2 regions of the Streptomyces sp. NPDC002403 genome follow, and region 2 is predicted to be linked to the other one. Evidence: riboswitches for the same ligand, from Rfam matches in the RefSeq annotation. Region 2 holds a riboswitch; the other holds the start of a gene.

Region 1 (7,312 bases), on a different contig from region 2:
AAAGAACCCAGCCATGTGCCAGCACCAGCCACCATGCCCGACCGCCGACTCAGCCGACCGGGAGGCCGCCCGCCTGACGGCACACCACCCGGAACAGGGCTGGAGCCTGCTGTGCAACGGAGTCCTGCTCTTCGAGGACACCGGTGAGCTGCTCCCGGACGGTCAGATCATCGCTCCGCACCGGCCCCTGGGGACCGACCGGGTGATGAGGGCCGCCTGACCGCGGGCGGTACGAGCTGGGGCCGGCCCGGAGCATTGTCCGAACCGGCCCCGACGCATGTCCGCGTCACACGGTCACGCTCATCGCTCAGTTGTCGTACTCGTCCAGCGGCGGGCAGGAGCAGACGAGGTTGCGGTCGCCGAAGGCGCCGTCGATCCGGCGCACCGGCGGCCAGTACTTGTCGGCGGCCGAGACCCCGGCCGGGAAGACCGCCTCCTCGCGGCTGTACCCGTGCTTCCACTCCCCGCCCAGCATCGCCGCGGTGTGCGGAGCGTTGTGCAGCGGGTTGTCGTCCGCGCTCCACTCGCCGGAGGCCACCTTCTCGACCTCGCCGCGAATGGCGATCATCGTGTCGCAGAACCGGTCGAGCTCCGCGAGGTTCTCGCTCTCGGTCGGCTCGATCATCAGCGTCCCGGCGACCGGGAACGACATGGTCGGCGAGTGGAAGCCGTAGTCGATCAGCCGCTTGGCGATGTCGTCGACGCTGACGCCCGTCGCCTTGGAGATCGGCCGCAGGTCCACGATGCACTCGTGCGCGACCAGACCGGCCGGGCCGTTGTACAGGATCGGGTAGTGCGGTTCCAGACGCTTGGCGATGTAGTTCGCCGCGAGGACGGCGACCTGCGTCGCGCGCTTCAGGCCCTCCCCGCCCATCAGGCGTACGTACGCCCAGGAGATGGGGAGGATGCCGGCCGAGCCCCACGGTGCGGCCGAGATCGGTCCGACGCCGGTCTCGGGGCCCGCGGAGGGCTGGAGCGGGTGGTTCGGCAGGTACGGCGCGAGGTGCGCTCGCACCCCGACCGGACCGACGCCGGGGCCGCCGCCGCCGTGCGGGATGCAGAAGGTCTTGTGCAGGTTCAGGTGCGAGACGTCGCCGCCGAACCGGCCCGGCCTGGCGAGGCCCACCAGCGCGTTGAGGTTGGCACCGTCGACGTACACCTGACCGCCGGCGTCGTGCACCTCGGCGCAGATGTCGGCGACGTGCTCCTCGAACACGCCGTGCGTCGACGGATACGTGATCATGAGCACGGCGAGCTCGTCGCGGTGCTTCTCGATCTTGGCGCGGAGGTCCTCTATGTCGACCTCGCCGTCGTCGGCGGTCTTGACCACGACGACCTTCATGCCCGCCATCACGGCGCTGGCCGCGTTGGTGCCGTGCGCGGAGGACGGGATGAGACAGACGGTGCGCTGCTCGTCACCGTTGGCCCGGTGGTACGCCCGTACGGCCAGCAGGCCCGCGAACTCGCCCTGCGAGCCCGCGTTCGGCTGGATGGAGACCGCGTCGTACCCGGTGACCTCGGCGAGGCGCTCCTCCAGCTCGCGGATGAGAGTGAGGAAGCCCTCCGCCTGGTCGGCCGGGGCGAAGGGGTGCAGCGCGCCGAACTCGGGCCAGGTGATCGACTCCATCTCGGTGGTCGCGTTCAGCTTCATGGTGCAGGAGCCGAGCGGGATCATGCCGCGGTCCAGTGCGTAGTCCCGGTCGGCGAGCTTGCGCAGGTAGCGCAGCATCGCGGTCTCGGAGCGGTGCTGGTGGAAGACCGGGTGGGTGAGGATCTCGTCGGAGCGCAGCAGGCCCTCGGGCAGCGCGTCGGCGACGGTGGCGTCCAGTTCCTCGATGTCCCCGTCGGCGCCGAAGGCGGCCCATACGGCGGCGATCTGCGTACGCGTGGTGGTCTCGTCGCAGGAGAGGGAGACCAGGTCGGCGTCGACGAGCCGCAGGTTGACCCCGCGCTCGCGGGCGTCCGCGACGACGTCGGCGGCCTTGCCCGGGACGCGCACGGTGAGGGTGTCGAAGTGGGCGCCGGTCACGACGTCGACGCCGGAGGCACGCAGGCCCTCGGCCAGGATCGTCGCGTAGCGGTGGGTGCGCCCGGCGATCGTCCGCAGCCCGTCCGGGCCGTGGTAGACCGCGTACATGCCGGCCATGACCGCAAGCAGCACCTGAGCGGTGCAGATGTTGCTGGTGGCCTTCTCGCGGCGGATGTGCTGCTCGCGGGTCTGCAGGGCCAGCCGGTAGGCCTTGTTGCCGTCCGCGTCGACGGAGACACCGACGAGGCGGCCCGGAAGGCTGCGGGCGAACTTCTCGCGTACGGCCATGAACCCGGCGTGCGGTCCGCCGAAGCCCATCGGTACACCGAAGCGCTGCGTGGTGCCGACCGCGATGTCCGCGCCCAGGTCACCGGGCGAGGCGAGCAGCGTCAGGGCCAGCAGGTCGGCGGCGACCGTGACGATCGCGCCCAGCTCGTGGGCCTGCTCGATGACGGGCTCGATGTTCCGCACTTCCCCGGACGCGCCCGGGTACTGCACCAGGACGCCGAAGACACCGCGCTCGGCGATCTCTGCCGGGATGCCGTCGGACAGGTCGGCGACGACGACCTCGACACCGGTCGGCTCGGCGCGGGTCTCGATGACCGCGATCGTCTGCGGCAGGGCGTCGGCATCGACCAGGAAGACGCCGCCCTTCACCTTGCCGACGCGCCGGGCGAGCGCCATGGCCTCGGCGGCCGCGGTGCCCTCGTCCAGCAGGGAGGCGCCGGAGGTGGGCAGCCCGGTCAGCTCGGCGACCATCGTCTGGAAGTTGAGCAGCGCCTCCAGGCGGCCCTGCGAGATCTCCGGCTGGTACGGCGTGTAGGCCGTGTACCAGGCGGGGTTCTCCATGACGTTGCGCAGGATCACCGGCGGGGTGAAGGTGCCGTAGTAGCCGAGCCCGATCATCGGGGCCAGCACCTGGTTGCGGTCCGCGAGCGCGCGCAGCTCGGCCAGCACCTCGGCCTCGGTACGGGCGGCCGGCAGTCCGAGTGCCTCCGTGCTCTTGATGACATCGGGCACCGCGGCCGCGGTCAGCTCGTCCAGCGAGCCGTAACCGAGCTGAGCGAGCATCTTCGACTGCGCCTCGGCATCGGGGCCGATATGGCGCTGCTCGAACGGAATGCCCTGCTCCAGCTGGGAGAGCGGAGTGCGACGGGGGGTCATGGTGGAGGCCTCCTGGTCTGTCACGACCTGCGAGGGGCACCACGGCGCGGGTGCCCGAACGGCCTCCCCCTCTGTCATCTCGACCTGAGAGCTTCACCGGCGCGCCCTGCGGCGTACCGGCTTTCACCGTCGGTGAGGAAGGGACTCGCACCGGCACTCGGCCGCACGTGACCCGTCCTGCTTTCCAGAGTGACCTCGTCCGTGCGGTACGGGGGCCTGAGAGATTCCGGGGAGGATTTGCTCCTTCGGCGCCTTCGGATCAGCTCCGGAGGACTCTCCCGCACGGGGTCAGCGGCCATCACCAGCCTACCAGCGGGGCTCATGGCTGATTTCTCGAGTGGCCAACCACTCGGATCTGCCCTTTTGTAGTGCTTGTGGAGTAGCCGCGACCAGTGGGAGGGACCGTGCAGACCGACATCGATCCGCGCAGCCTGATCGGCCGCAAGGCGTTCGACCGCAAGGGCACCAAGATCGGGACCGTGGACGAGGTGTATCTCGACGACGCGACCGGAGTGCCCGAGTGGGCTGCCGTACGTACCGGACTCTTCAGCCGGGACGCGTTCGTCCCGCTGGAACCCAGCGAATTCGTGGAGGATTCGCTCCGCATCCCCTTCGACCGCGCGCTGATCAAGGACGCGCCCGATTTCGGCGTCGGCCGCCATCTCTCGCCGGAACAGGAACTCCAGCTCTACCGGCACTACGGCCTGGACTCCCTGTCCGGGCCGGCCGGCCCGGACAGGGACTTCGGCAGACTGGCCGGCCAGGACGAGTAGTCCACCGGGTCCCGCACCAGGGGCAGCGGATCGGCGGTCCGGAGCTCCGGGTCGTCGATCCGGAACGTACGCACCCGTCCGGGCGCGGACTCGGGCTCCTCGAACCGCACCGTCACCCGGCCGACGCCGCTGCCCTGCACCCAGCCGTGGCCGTATGTGTCATGGCGTACGTCGTGCCCGGCGGGCCACCGCCGGGCAGCGCGCTGCTCGGGGGTCTCCTGGTCCTGAGCTCCGGAACCGTCCGGCGGCCCGGCCGTGTCGTCCCCGGCCGGTGCCTCAACCGCTTCCTCGGTCGCGGCCCGCTCACCGGCGGCCTGGGCGAAGAGATCCTCCTGCGTGTAGTCGGCGAGCCCCGTCACGCCCACCCCCAGGAGCCGGACGCCCCCGGTGGTGTCCACGGCCTCCAGGAGGCGTGCGGCGGCCTCGCGGACCACCGTGGGGTCGTCCGTGGGCCCACGGAGCGTCTCGGACCTCGTGAGCGTCGAGAAGTCGTACCGGCGCACCTTCAGCACCACCGTCCGCCCGGACCGCCCCGCGCCCCGCAGCCGCTGGACGCACCGGTCGGCCAGTCGCTCGACCTCCGTGCGGATCCGCACCCGGTCGTGCAGGTCGGCGTCGAAGGTGTCCTCGACCGACACCGACTTCGCGTCCCGCTCCGCGACCACCGGCCGGTCGTCGTACCCGAACGCCATCCGGTGCAGCGAGCCGCCGTGCGCCTTCCCCAGCAGGCGTACGAGCTCGTCCTCACCCGCCTCGACCAGGTCGTCGACCGTGGTCATCCCGGCACGGCGCAGATGGTCCGCCGTCGTCGGCCCGACACCGGGCAGGATCCGCACCGGCATGGGGGCGAGCAGGGCGCGTTCCGTACCCGGTTCGATGAGCAGCAGACCGTTCGGCTTCGCCTCCTCCGACGCGATCTTGGCCAGCATCTTGGAACCGGCGAGTCCGACCGAGCCGGTGAGCCCGGTGACCGCTCTGATGGCCGTACGCAGCTGCTCACCGATCACCAGCGCCGATGCCGCGTCGTACGCCGTCCCACCGGCCTCCAGGTCGACGAAGGCCTCGTCCAGGCTGAGCGGCTCCACCAGCGGGGAGAGCTGCGCCAGGAGCTCCATCACCTGGTCGCTCACCGATCGGTAGAGCTGGAAGCGGGGCACCAGATACGCCGCGTTGGGCGCGAGCCGCCGCGCCTGCGCCATGGGCATCGCCGAGTGCACCCCGAAGCGTCGCGCCTCGTACGACGCGGTGGCGACGACTCCGCGCGGCCCCAGCCCGCCCACCACGACCGGCTTGCCGCGCAGGCTCGGCTTCGCCGCCTGCTCGGCAGAGGCGTAGAAGGCATCCATGTCCAGATGCAGGATGGTGGGCGCGGCTCTCACATCGATCGATGCTGCCCTACGGCACTGACAATCGCCGCGCCGCGGGGCCTGCGCGGCGGATCGGGGTCAGCCTGCGCGGTTGCGCCGCCGCGCGAGCTCATCGGTGGGATTGTTCCCGATGAGGGTCTCGCCGGTGTCCACCCGCTCGCCGTGCAGCTGCGAGAGGGCGACGTCGACGTCCTGCCACACCACGCCCACCGCGATGCCGAAGACCCCCTGACCACCCTGGAGCAGGCTGACGACCTCGTCGGGCGAGGAGCACTCGTAGACCGTCGCCCCGTCGCTCATCAGCGTCATCCGCTCCAGGTCCTGGAATCCCCGGGCCCGCAGATGCTGAACCGTGGTGCGGATGTTCTGGAGTGCCACGCCCGTGTCCAGGAAGCGCTTCACGATCTTCAGAAGCACGACGTCCCGGAAGCTGTAGAGCCGCTGCGTGCCGGACCCGTACGCGGGACGCACGCTCGGTTCCACCAGCCCCGTGCGCGCCCAGTAGTCGAGCTGCCGGTAGGTGATCCCGGCAGCCGCGCAGGCGGTTGGCCCCCGGTAACCGATGTCGTTGGCCGATGCCACTCCGCCCCCCGCCACCGCCGCCGGTTGAACCGGTTGCATGATGGTGTGGTCGGCTGTACTCCCCTGCTGCGGATACGGCCCACCCGCTGCCGTACCGTCGCCGCTGCTTCTCACGCCGACCTCCGTCCTTGACCTGCCATCTCGAAGGTAGGCAGTCACTCGGGGTGCGTCAACGATCGCCACACTCGGCACGCCGAGTGATAATCACCCTGAGGGTGGTTTCCCGTGCCTCATGAGCGGGAAAGGCTTGCCGAATGCGCTGACGGCGACCTCGAAGAACGGTCACTGACTGTTGGTACCGAAATCCTCCGGAGAGATCTGATCGAGGAACTCGCGGAACTTCTCCACCTCATCCTCCTGCTCGTCCGGGATGGCGATGCCTGCATCGTCGAGCACCCCGTCACTGCCGTAGATCGGCGTTCCGGTGCGCAGCGCGAGCGCTATGGCGTCGGAGGGCCGCGCGCTCACCTCGACTCCGCTGGCGAAGACCAGCTCCGCGTAGAAGACCCCTTCCCGGAGGTCCGTGATGCGGACCTCGGTGAGCTCCTGGCCCACGGCCTCGAGCACATCCTTGAAGAGGTCATGGGTCAGCGGCCTGGCCGGAGCCATGCCCTGCTGGGCGAAGGCGATCGCAGTCGCCTCACCAGGACCGATCCAAATGGGGAGGTACCGGTCGCCTCCCACTTCACGCAGGAGCACGATCGGTTGGTTGGAGGGCATTTCCACCCGGACACCCACAACGTCGAGCTCGTTCACACAGCAACCCTAGGACGTGCCCGGCAGGTTTGGGTAGTCGGGCACCGGCGCGATCAGTGGAGCCGGATGTGCAGAGCGCTCTGCACAAGGGCCGAATGAAGCCTCACGGACAGCTCCGCGAGCTCTTTCGCAGTGGCCTCCGCATGCGCTCTGGTCTGCGGATTCCGGTGCCGGCGCAGGGGCGCGACCACCTGCTCGATGAGCCCGACCTCGCGATCCGCGGCCGCGCGCATGGCACGCAGGTGACGCGGTTCCAGACCGAACCTGCCCAGATCCGCCACAAGCCTGGCGACGGTCACCATCTCGGCGTCGTAGCCACCCTCGGCGGTCGGGGCGACCAGGCCGTACGACTCCCACTCGTCGAGGTCGCTCTCGGTGGCCTCGGCAGCAGCCAGCAGCTCGGCACGGCCGATCCGGGCCGCGGTGGCCCGTCCGGACTCCGCGTCCCAGCCGCCGTCGGTCAGGTCCCGCGGGCCGCCCCCGGACGGCAGGGCGGCCTGTTCACCACGGGCGAGGGCGTCCAGATGCTCCCGGATGACCTTCAGCGGGAGGTAGTGGTCCCGCTGCATGCGCAGCACCTGAGCCAGCCGCTCCACATCGGCACCACGGAACTTCCGGTAGCCGGAAGGGGTCCGCTGAGG
Region 2 (7,312 bases):
TTGGGGTGCAGACCCGCGGCCACCAGGCCCGCGAAGTGCGCCATGTCGACCATCAGGTACGCGCCGACCTCGTCCGCGATGCGGCGGAAGGCGGCGAAGTCCAGCTGGCGCGGGTACGCGGACCAGCCGGCGACGATCAGCTTCGGCTTGGACTCCTTGGCCAGACGCTCGACCTCGGCCATGTCCACGACGCCGGTCTCGTCGACGTGGTAGGGGACCACGTTGTAGAGCTTGCCGGAGAAGTTGATCTTCATGCCGTGGGTCAGGTGACCGCCGTGGGCCAGGTTCAGGCCCATGATCGTGTCGCCCGGCTTGAGCAGCGCGAACATCGCGGCGGCGTTGGCCTGCGCACCGGAGTGCGGCTGGACGTTCGCGGCCTCGGCGCCGAACAGCGCCTTGATGCGGTCGATGGCGATCTGCTCGACGACGTCGACGTGCTCGCAGCCGCCGTAGTAGCGGCGGCCGGGGTAGCCCTCGGCGTACTTGTTGGTGAGGACGGAGCCCTGGGCCTCCATGACCGCGACCGGAGCGAAGTTCTCCGAGGCGATCATCTCGAGGGTGGACTGCTGACGGTGGAGCTCGGCGTCGACAGCGGCGGCGACATCCGGGTCCAGCTCATGGAGGGAGGAGTTGAGAAGCGACATCAGGTGGTCCCTTGGGGTCTTTAGTTGCCGGAGAACTCGGTGTACTCGTCGGCGGAGAGCAGGTCCTCCGGCTCCTCCGCGACGCGTACCTTGAACAGCCAGCCGCCTTCGAAGGGAGCGGAGTTCACCAGCGACGGGTCGTCCACGACGTCCTGGTTCGCCTCGGTGACCTCGCCGGTCACCGGGGAGTACAGGTCGCTCACCGACTTGGTCGACTCCAGCTCGCCACAGGTCTCGCCCGCGGTCACCGTCTCACCGACCTCGGGGAGCTGGACGTAGACGACGTCGCCGAGGGCGTTGGCCGCGTGCTCGGTGATACCGATCGTGGCCACACCGTCCTCGACGGCCGACAGCCACTCGTGCTCCTTGCTGTAACGCAGCTGCTGGGGGTTGCTCATGACCTGAATTCTCCTGTACGCGGGGGAGTGCTGATGAACGGTGGTCTTACGGTGTGAGACGCGACTGCGTCACTTCTGGCGCTTGTAGAACGGCAGCGCCACGACCTCGTACGGCTCGTGGCTGCCCCGGATGTCCACTCCGACGCCCTCGGTACCGGGCGTGGCGTGCGCGGCGTCGACGTACGCCATGGCGATCGGCTTGCCCAGGGTGGGCGAGGGGGCGCCCGAGGTGACCTCGCCGATGACCTCACCGGCGGCGACGACCGGGAAGCCGGCGCGCGGCACCCGGCGGCCTTCGGCGACGAGCCCGACGAGCTTGCGCGGCGGCGCGGTCTCGGCGCGTCCGGCGGCGGCCTCAAGGGCCTTGCGGCCGACGAAGTCGCCCTCCTTCTCGAACTTCACGACCCGGCCGAGACCGGCGTCGAACGGCGTCAGTGCCGTGGTCAGCTCGTGCCCGTACAGCGGCATGCCCGCCTCCAGGCGCAGCGTGTCGCGGCAGGAGAGCCCGCACGGGATCAGGCCCCGGGAGGCGCCCGCCTCGGTCAGCGCCTTCCAGAGCTGCTCGGCGTGGACGGGGGCGACGAACAGCTCGAAGCCGTCCTCGCCGGTGTAGCCGGTACGGGCGATCAGCGCGGGGACGCCGGCGACGGTGCCGGGCAGGCCGGCGTAGTACTTCAGGCCGTCCAGGTCGGCATCGGTGACGGCGGCCAGGATCGCGGGGGACTCGGGGCCCTGGACGGCGAGCAGCGCGTACGCGTCGCGGTCGTCGCGCACCTCGGTGTCGAAGCCCTCGGCCCGCGCCGTCAGCGCGTCCAGCACGATCTGGGCGTTGCCGGCGTTGGCGACCACCATGTACTCGGTCTCGCCCAGCCGGTAGACGATCAGGTCGTCCAGGATGCCGCCGTCCTCGGCGCAGATCATCGTGTAGCGGGCGCGGCCCACGGCGACCGTGCCGATGTTGCCGACCAGCGCGAAGTTCAGGAAGGCCGCGGCCGCGGGGCCGGTGACGGTGATCTCGCCCATGTGCGACAGGTCGAAGAGACCGGCCCGGGTGCGCACCGCGTTGTGCTCGTCGCGCTCGCTGGCGTACCGCAGGGGCATGTCCCAGCCCGCGAAGTCGGTCATGGTCGCGCCCAGCGAACGGTGCAGGGCATCGAGGGCGGTGAGGCGTGGGGCGGTGCTCATGGATATGACTCCCGGGGCATGACGACGAGGACGATCCCTCCCCATCTGTCATCGGAACCTGAGAGGTTCGCCGAGAGCCCCTGAAGGGTTCGGCTTGCACCTTGGGTGGAGCCGCGAAGCGGCCCGCTTTTCAGATCTGCCTCATCCACGCGGTACGGGGCCTGAGAGATTCAAGGGAGGAACTTGCTCCTTCGGCGCCCGGCACACGAAGTGACCGGAACTCTCCCGCGCGGATTCAAGCGGCCTTTATGCAGTTGGCCGGGTCATCATCGCACGCATCGCGCCGGAGTGGGGCCCCGGTCCCCCGTGGGAAATCAGCGGCGTGGACAGTTGTGCCGCATTACCTTTTCTTTACACTTCAGGGGCATACGTGGGGTGAGCCGACAGGGGGAGGGCGATGACGTTGCAGCGGTACGCGACGACGGCGGGGGTCGCGCACGGCGCGATGCCCGCACAACCAGGGGTCCCGGCGCGGGCGGCGTCCGGCGCACACGCGCCCGTGGTGCGGGATCTGCGGGAGCGGTCCGGGCGCAGCCCGAGCGGCCTGCGCTTCGCCCCGGGCGACGTGGTGGTGGTCTCCGGGCTGCCCGGCAGCGGAAAGTCGACGCTCATCCGGCGGACGGTGACGACGGCGCACGCCGTCGACTCCCAGGACACCCGGGACCGCTGGGCGCGGAGCATGCCCCGCTTACTCCCGTACGCCCTCTACCGCCCGCTCGTCCGCGCCGCCCACTACTGGGGGCTGTGGCGGGTGCTGCGCTCCGGGGCGTCCGTCGTCGTCCACGACTGCGGGACGCAGTCGTGGGTGCGCGGCTGGCTGGCCCGTGACGCCCGGCGCCGGGGCCGGGGCCTGCATCTCGTCCTGCTCGACGTCACGCCGCAGACCGCCAGGGAGGGCCAGCGCGAGCGCGGACGCGGCGTATCGGGATACGCCTTCGCCCGGCACCGCAGAGCGGTGGGCAGGCTGCTGAGGGCGGCCGAGGCGGGCCTGCTGCCGCCCGGGTGCGCTTCGGCGGTGCTGCTGGACCGGGCGGCGGCGGGACGGGTCGGCCGGATCACCTTCACGGACGGGGGGCCCGGGGCCGGGCGTTAATCTTCTGCCGGAAAGCGTGGGCGAGAAGGGGGAGCAGTGGACATCCCGGCACAGGTCCGGTCCGATCCGCAGGGCGGATGGCCGGCCAATGAGCTCGAAGAGGTACTGATGGCCTCGGTGGGCGTCCCGGAAGCGGGCGGACGGCTCGTCGAGGTGCTCGGGCGCAGCCAGGTCTGGGTGCCCCTGCCCAACGGCGGCGGACCCGACTCGGCGGACCTGGACCTGCCGACGCTGGAGATCGAGGGCGTCGCGTACGTCCCCGTGTTCAGCTCCGAGCAGCAGTTCCTCGCCTGCGTCGGCACCCGGATGTCCTTCACCGTCGCGCCCGCCCGTGACTTCGCCCGCGGCCTGCCCCCGCAGCTCGGCATCGCCGTGAACCCCGGCGGCGCGGTCGGGATACCGATGCCGCCCCCCGCCGTGGCCGAACTCTGCCGGGCCGGACGCACCCCGCTGGACGGCCCGGACGGCGGCGGCAGGGTCCGGCTGTACGAACCGGACTGGAAGGAGGAGCCCGTCGACTTCCTCGCCGCGGCGGCCGGCGAGTTCGAGGAGAGCGGTGTCGTGCTCTCCGCCCGGCGGGCGCTGGCCAGCATCGAGGGCGGCGACCCCGTCCTCTTCGTCGGCGTCGAGTTCTCCACCTGGGAGGGCGCGGGACGCAATGCCCCGATGGACGCCCTCGGCCGTGCTCTGGGGCGGGCCGAGGTGCCCTGGCCGGTCAATCTCATCCTGCTCGACGTGGCACAGGACCCGGTCGGCGACTGGATGCGGGACAAGGTCCAGCCGTTCTACCAGCGGGCGGGCCAGTAGGGTCTTTCGTTTGGATCATGCCGGGCTCGCGGGGCCCGGCACGCGCACTCGCCGCGTTGTCGTCAGTCGCCGGGGCTCCGCCCCGACTCCCTCCTCCGCCTTGCGAGCGCACGCACCGGGTCCCGCTCCCCGATCCGGCCCGATCCAAACGAAAGACCCCGGCCCCGGCGCGGCGGTCACCGGTGCGGGACACCGCTTCGACCCATGGCGTCAAGTCGGTGTCAGGACCGGCGCATAAGCTGGTTTGATGGCTGGTGCCTCGGCATCATGCCGCACCCGTGTGCCCGGGAGCGGCCGGCCGACACAGTGGATCGAAGAGGGGCGGGACCAGGTGAGTGCGTCAGGCACCGCGGCGGCCGGGCAGGTCGAGCACATGCTGCGCCAAGTGACGCCCGGGCGCTACGACGCGTACGAGGCACTGCTGACGGCCCTCGCGAACGGCCGGATCTGGATGCTCCTCTGGCACGGCCAGGCGGGCTCGCCCGACGCCCAGTACGGGAACATGGAGGTCGACGGCCTCGGCTACGCCCCCTGTGTGACCTCCGCCCAGGAGCTCTCCGCCAGCGGCTGGAACCGCGCCCACGAACTGGTCGGCGGCCTGGACATCGCCCGCGCCCTCTTCCCCGACCGCTGGGGGATCTGGCTCAACCCGCACGCCCCGGGCGGCGGCGTGGGCATCCCCTGGCTGGATCTGCGCCGGATCGCCACCGGGCTCGACCGGATGCCCGCGGGCCCGCTCCGGCTCACCGAGCCGGCCATCGAGATCCCGCAGTTCTACGCCCTGCTCGCACAGAACGCCCACCACACCCCCGCGATCCGCTCGCTGCGCCGCGCCTGGGTGCAGCCCGCGCTCGGGGTCCCCTACCTCGCCATCGGCCTCGACCTCTACGACACGAGCCCGCCCTCGGTGGACGCGGCGCGCGCGATGATGCAGCAGTCGATCTCCGCCGTCCCGGACGGGCTGCCCGTCTCCACCGTCGCGATGTCCGACGAGTACGACCCGGTCGCGATGTGGCTGCGCGCCAACGCCCGCCCGTTCTACGACCGCGAGGCGCACGCCCCGGTGGCCCCCGCCGCGGGCTACGGCTACCCGCCGCAGGGCGCGTACTGACCTTTCCGGGGCCCGCCGGGGCCTTTCGTCCGGATCATGCCGGGGTCGCGAGGTCCCGGCCCCGTGGTCCGGAATGCGCGTATACGTGCCGGATTCCCGTAACGCGACCGTAAGACACCAACTCCCCGCATGTGCCCGCATGTTCATCCGCCCGCTGCCTCAACCCGCCGTCCATGTCCGAGATTTCCGGGCTGGACACATCTGGTGGGGAAAGCGTCGCGAATCTGTGCTCCTGTCCCTCTTCCGCCTCAACTGACCTGTGTTCGGGGGGCGTTCACATCCGTCCGGATAACGGAACACCCCGGGCCGCATCACGGTTAGGCATCCATTCGCCTGTCGGTCTGGCTACCTGTAGTGACGGCAATGAAGACTCCCGCAGCAAGGGCGTGTCGCCGCCTCTGTGTACGACTGACTGATCGCGCCGCCACAGCGGCCAGTTCGGCCCGGCCACCGCCGGTTGAGAGGGGTCCTTGCCACGATGACGGCACCACTGCACGAGCCGACCACGGAAGCGGATCCGGTCGCGGCCGACGGTCCCGCAGTCGACTCCGGGGTGAAGAAGGTCGAGGGACGGTCTCTCAAGCAGATCGCCTGGAACCGCCTGAAGCAGGACAGAGTCGCTCTGACGGGTGGCATCGTTGTCCTCGTCCTGGTCGTGGTGGCGATCTTCGCGCCCCTCATCGTCGGACTGCTGGGGCACCCGCCCAACGAGTTCCACCAGGACATGCTCGACCCGCTGACCAATCTCCCCACGGGCGACCTCGGCGGTGTGAGCGGCGACTACCTCTTCGGTGTCGAGCCCAACAAGGGGCGCGACGTCTTCAGCCGGATCGTCTACGGGGCCCGGATCTCGCTGCTCGTGGCGTTCCTGGCGGCCGTGGTCGCCGTCGCCCTCGGCACCCTCTTCGGGATCGTCGCCGGCTACTTCGGCGGCTGGGTGGATGCGCTGATCAGCCGGGTCATGGACGTGCTGCTGTCCTTCCCGCAGCTCCTCTTCATCATCTCCCTGGTCTCGGTCCTCCCCGACGATCTGCTCGGACTGACCGGCAGCGGCGTACGCATCGCCGTGCTGGTCGCCGTCATCGGCTTCTTCGGCTGGCCGTACGTGGGACGCATCGTCCGCGGGCAGACCCTCTCGCTGCGCGAGCGCGAGTACGTGGAGGCCGCGCGCAGCCTCGGCGGCGGACGGACGCACATCCTCTTCCGCGAGCTGCTGCCCAACCTGGTGGCGCCGATCACCGTCTACGCGACGCTCATGATCCCCACCAACATCCTCACCGAAGCGGCCCTGAGCTTCCTCGGTGCCGGTGTCCGGCCGCCCACCGCCTCCTGGGGCGGGATGCTGCGGGACGCGCTGGAAACATACGAGCACGACCCGATGTTCATGGTCTTCCCCGGCGTGACGATCTTCATCACCGTGCTGGCCTTCAACCTCTTCGGGGACGGGCTGCGCGATGCCCTGGACCCCAAGGGGACCCGATAACCCACGACTTGCCCCTGCCGCATCGTCAGGTGGCTTTTCCCATGGTTCTCCGGCAAGCAACGGCCTGGGACCGCGATCTCGGAGGTTGCGAGAAAATGTCCACAGTTACCTCGAAACGACGGCTCACCGCTGGTGCGGCCCTCGTGGTCGCGGCGCTGATGACCACCTCGGCGTGCGGCGGCGGCGACGACAGCGAGAGCGGCGGCAAGTCGAAGGGCGCCGGCTTCAACGCGGCGTTCAACAAGGTCGCCAACCCGTCCACCAAAACGGGCGGAACGCTGAAGATGGTCGGGAAGCAGGACCTCGACTCCGCCGACCCCCAGCGTGCCTACTACGGCATGGCCTGGGACTTCATGCGCTTCTACACCCGCCAGCTGGTCACGTACGACACCAAGCCGGGCGCGGGCTCCACCAAGCTGGTCGGCGACCTGGCCACCGGCCCCGGTGAGATCACGGACGGCGGCAAGACCTACACGTACAAGCTGCGTGACGGTCTGACCTGGGAGGACGGCTCCAAGCTGACCTCCAAGGACGTCAAGTACGGCATCGAGCGCATCTGGGCGACGGACACCATCACCGGTGGCCCGCAGT

The links. A riboswitch is a leader RNA that binds a small molecule or an ion and turns the genes downstream of it on or off. The one in region 2 is predicted to bind glycine.
Region 1: linked by a shared signal. The riboswitch ahead of gcvP (aminomethyl-transferring glycine dehydrogenase) and the one ahead of gcvT (glycine cleavage system aminomethyltransferase GcvT) in region 2 are both predicted to bind glycine.

Annotation. Positions count from the first base shown of each region.
Region 1 covers NZ_JBSFBQ010000042.1:6,707-14,018, reverse strand. The annotation lists gene ACWCPY_RS32430 (DUF5999 family protein) at 14-220, shown strand; gene gcvP (aminomethyl-transferring glycine dehydrogenase) at 308-3,193, opposite strand; glycine riboswitch at 3,388-3,484, opposite strand; gene ACWCPY_RS32420 (PRC-barrel domain-containing protein) at 3,598-3,966, shown strand; gene ACWCPY_RS32415 (DNA polymerase IV) at 3,891-5,345, opposite strand; gene ACWCPY_RS32410 (MerR family transcriptional regulator) at 5,412-6,029, opposite strand; gene ACWCPY_RS32405 (bifunctional nuclease family protein) at 6,198-6,671, opposite strand; gene ftsR (transcriptional regulator FtsR) at 6,725-7,312, opposite strand, start outside.
Region 2 covers NZ_JBSFBQ010000102.1:1,507-8,818, reverse strand. The annotation lists gene glyA (serine hydroxymethyltransferase) at 1-644, opposite strand, end outside; gene gcvH (glycine cleavage system protein GcvH) at 665-1,042, opposite strand; gene gcvT (glycine cleavage system aminomethyltransferase GcvT) at 1,112-2,227, opposite strand; glycine riboswitch at 2,368-2,465, opposite strand; gene ACWCPY_RS41875 (AAA family ATPase) at 2,625-3,320, shown strand; gene ACWCPY_RS41870 (enhanced serine sensitivity protein SseB) at 3,357-4,127, shown strand; gene ACWCPY_RS41865 (enhanced serine sensitivity protein SseB C-terminal domain-containing protein) at 4,459-5,238, shown strand; gene ACWCPY_RS41860 (ABC transporter permease) at 5,717-6,721, shown strand; gene ACWCPY_RS41855 (ABC transporter substrate-binding protein) at 6,817-7,312, shown strand, end outside.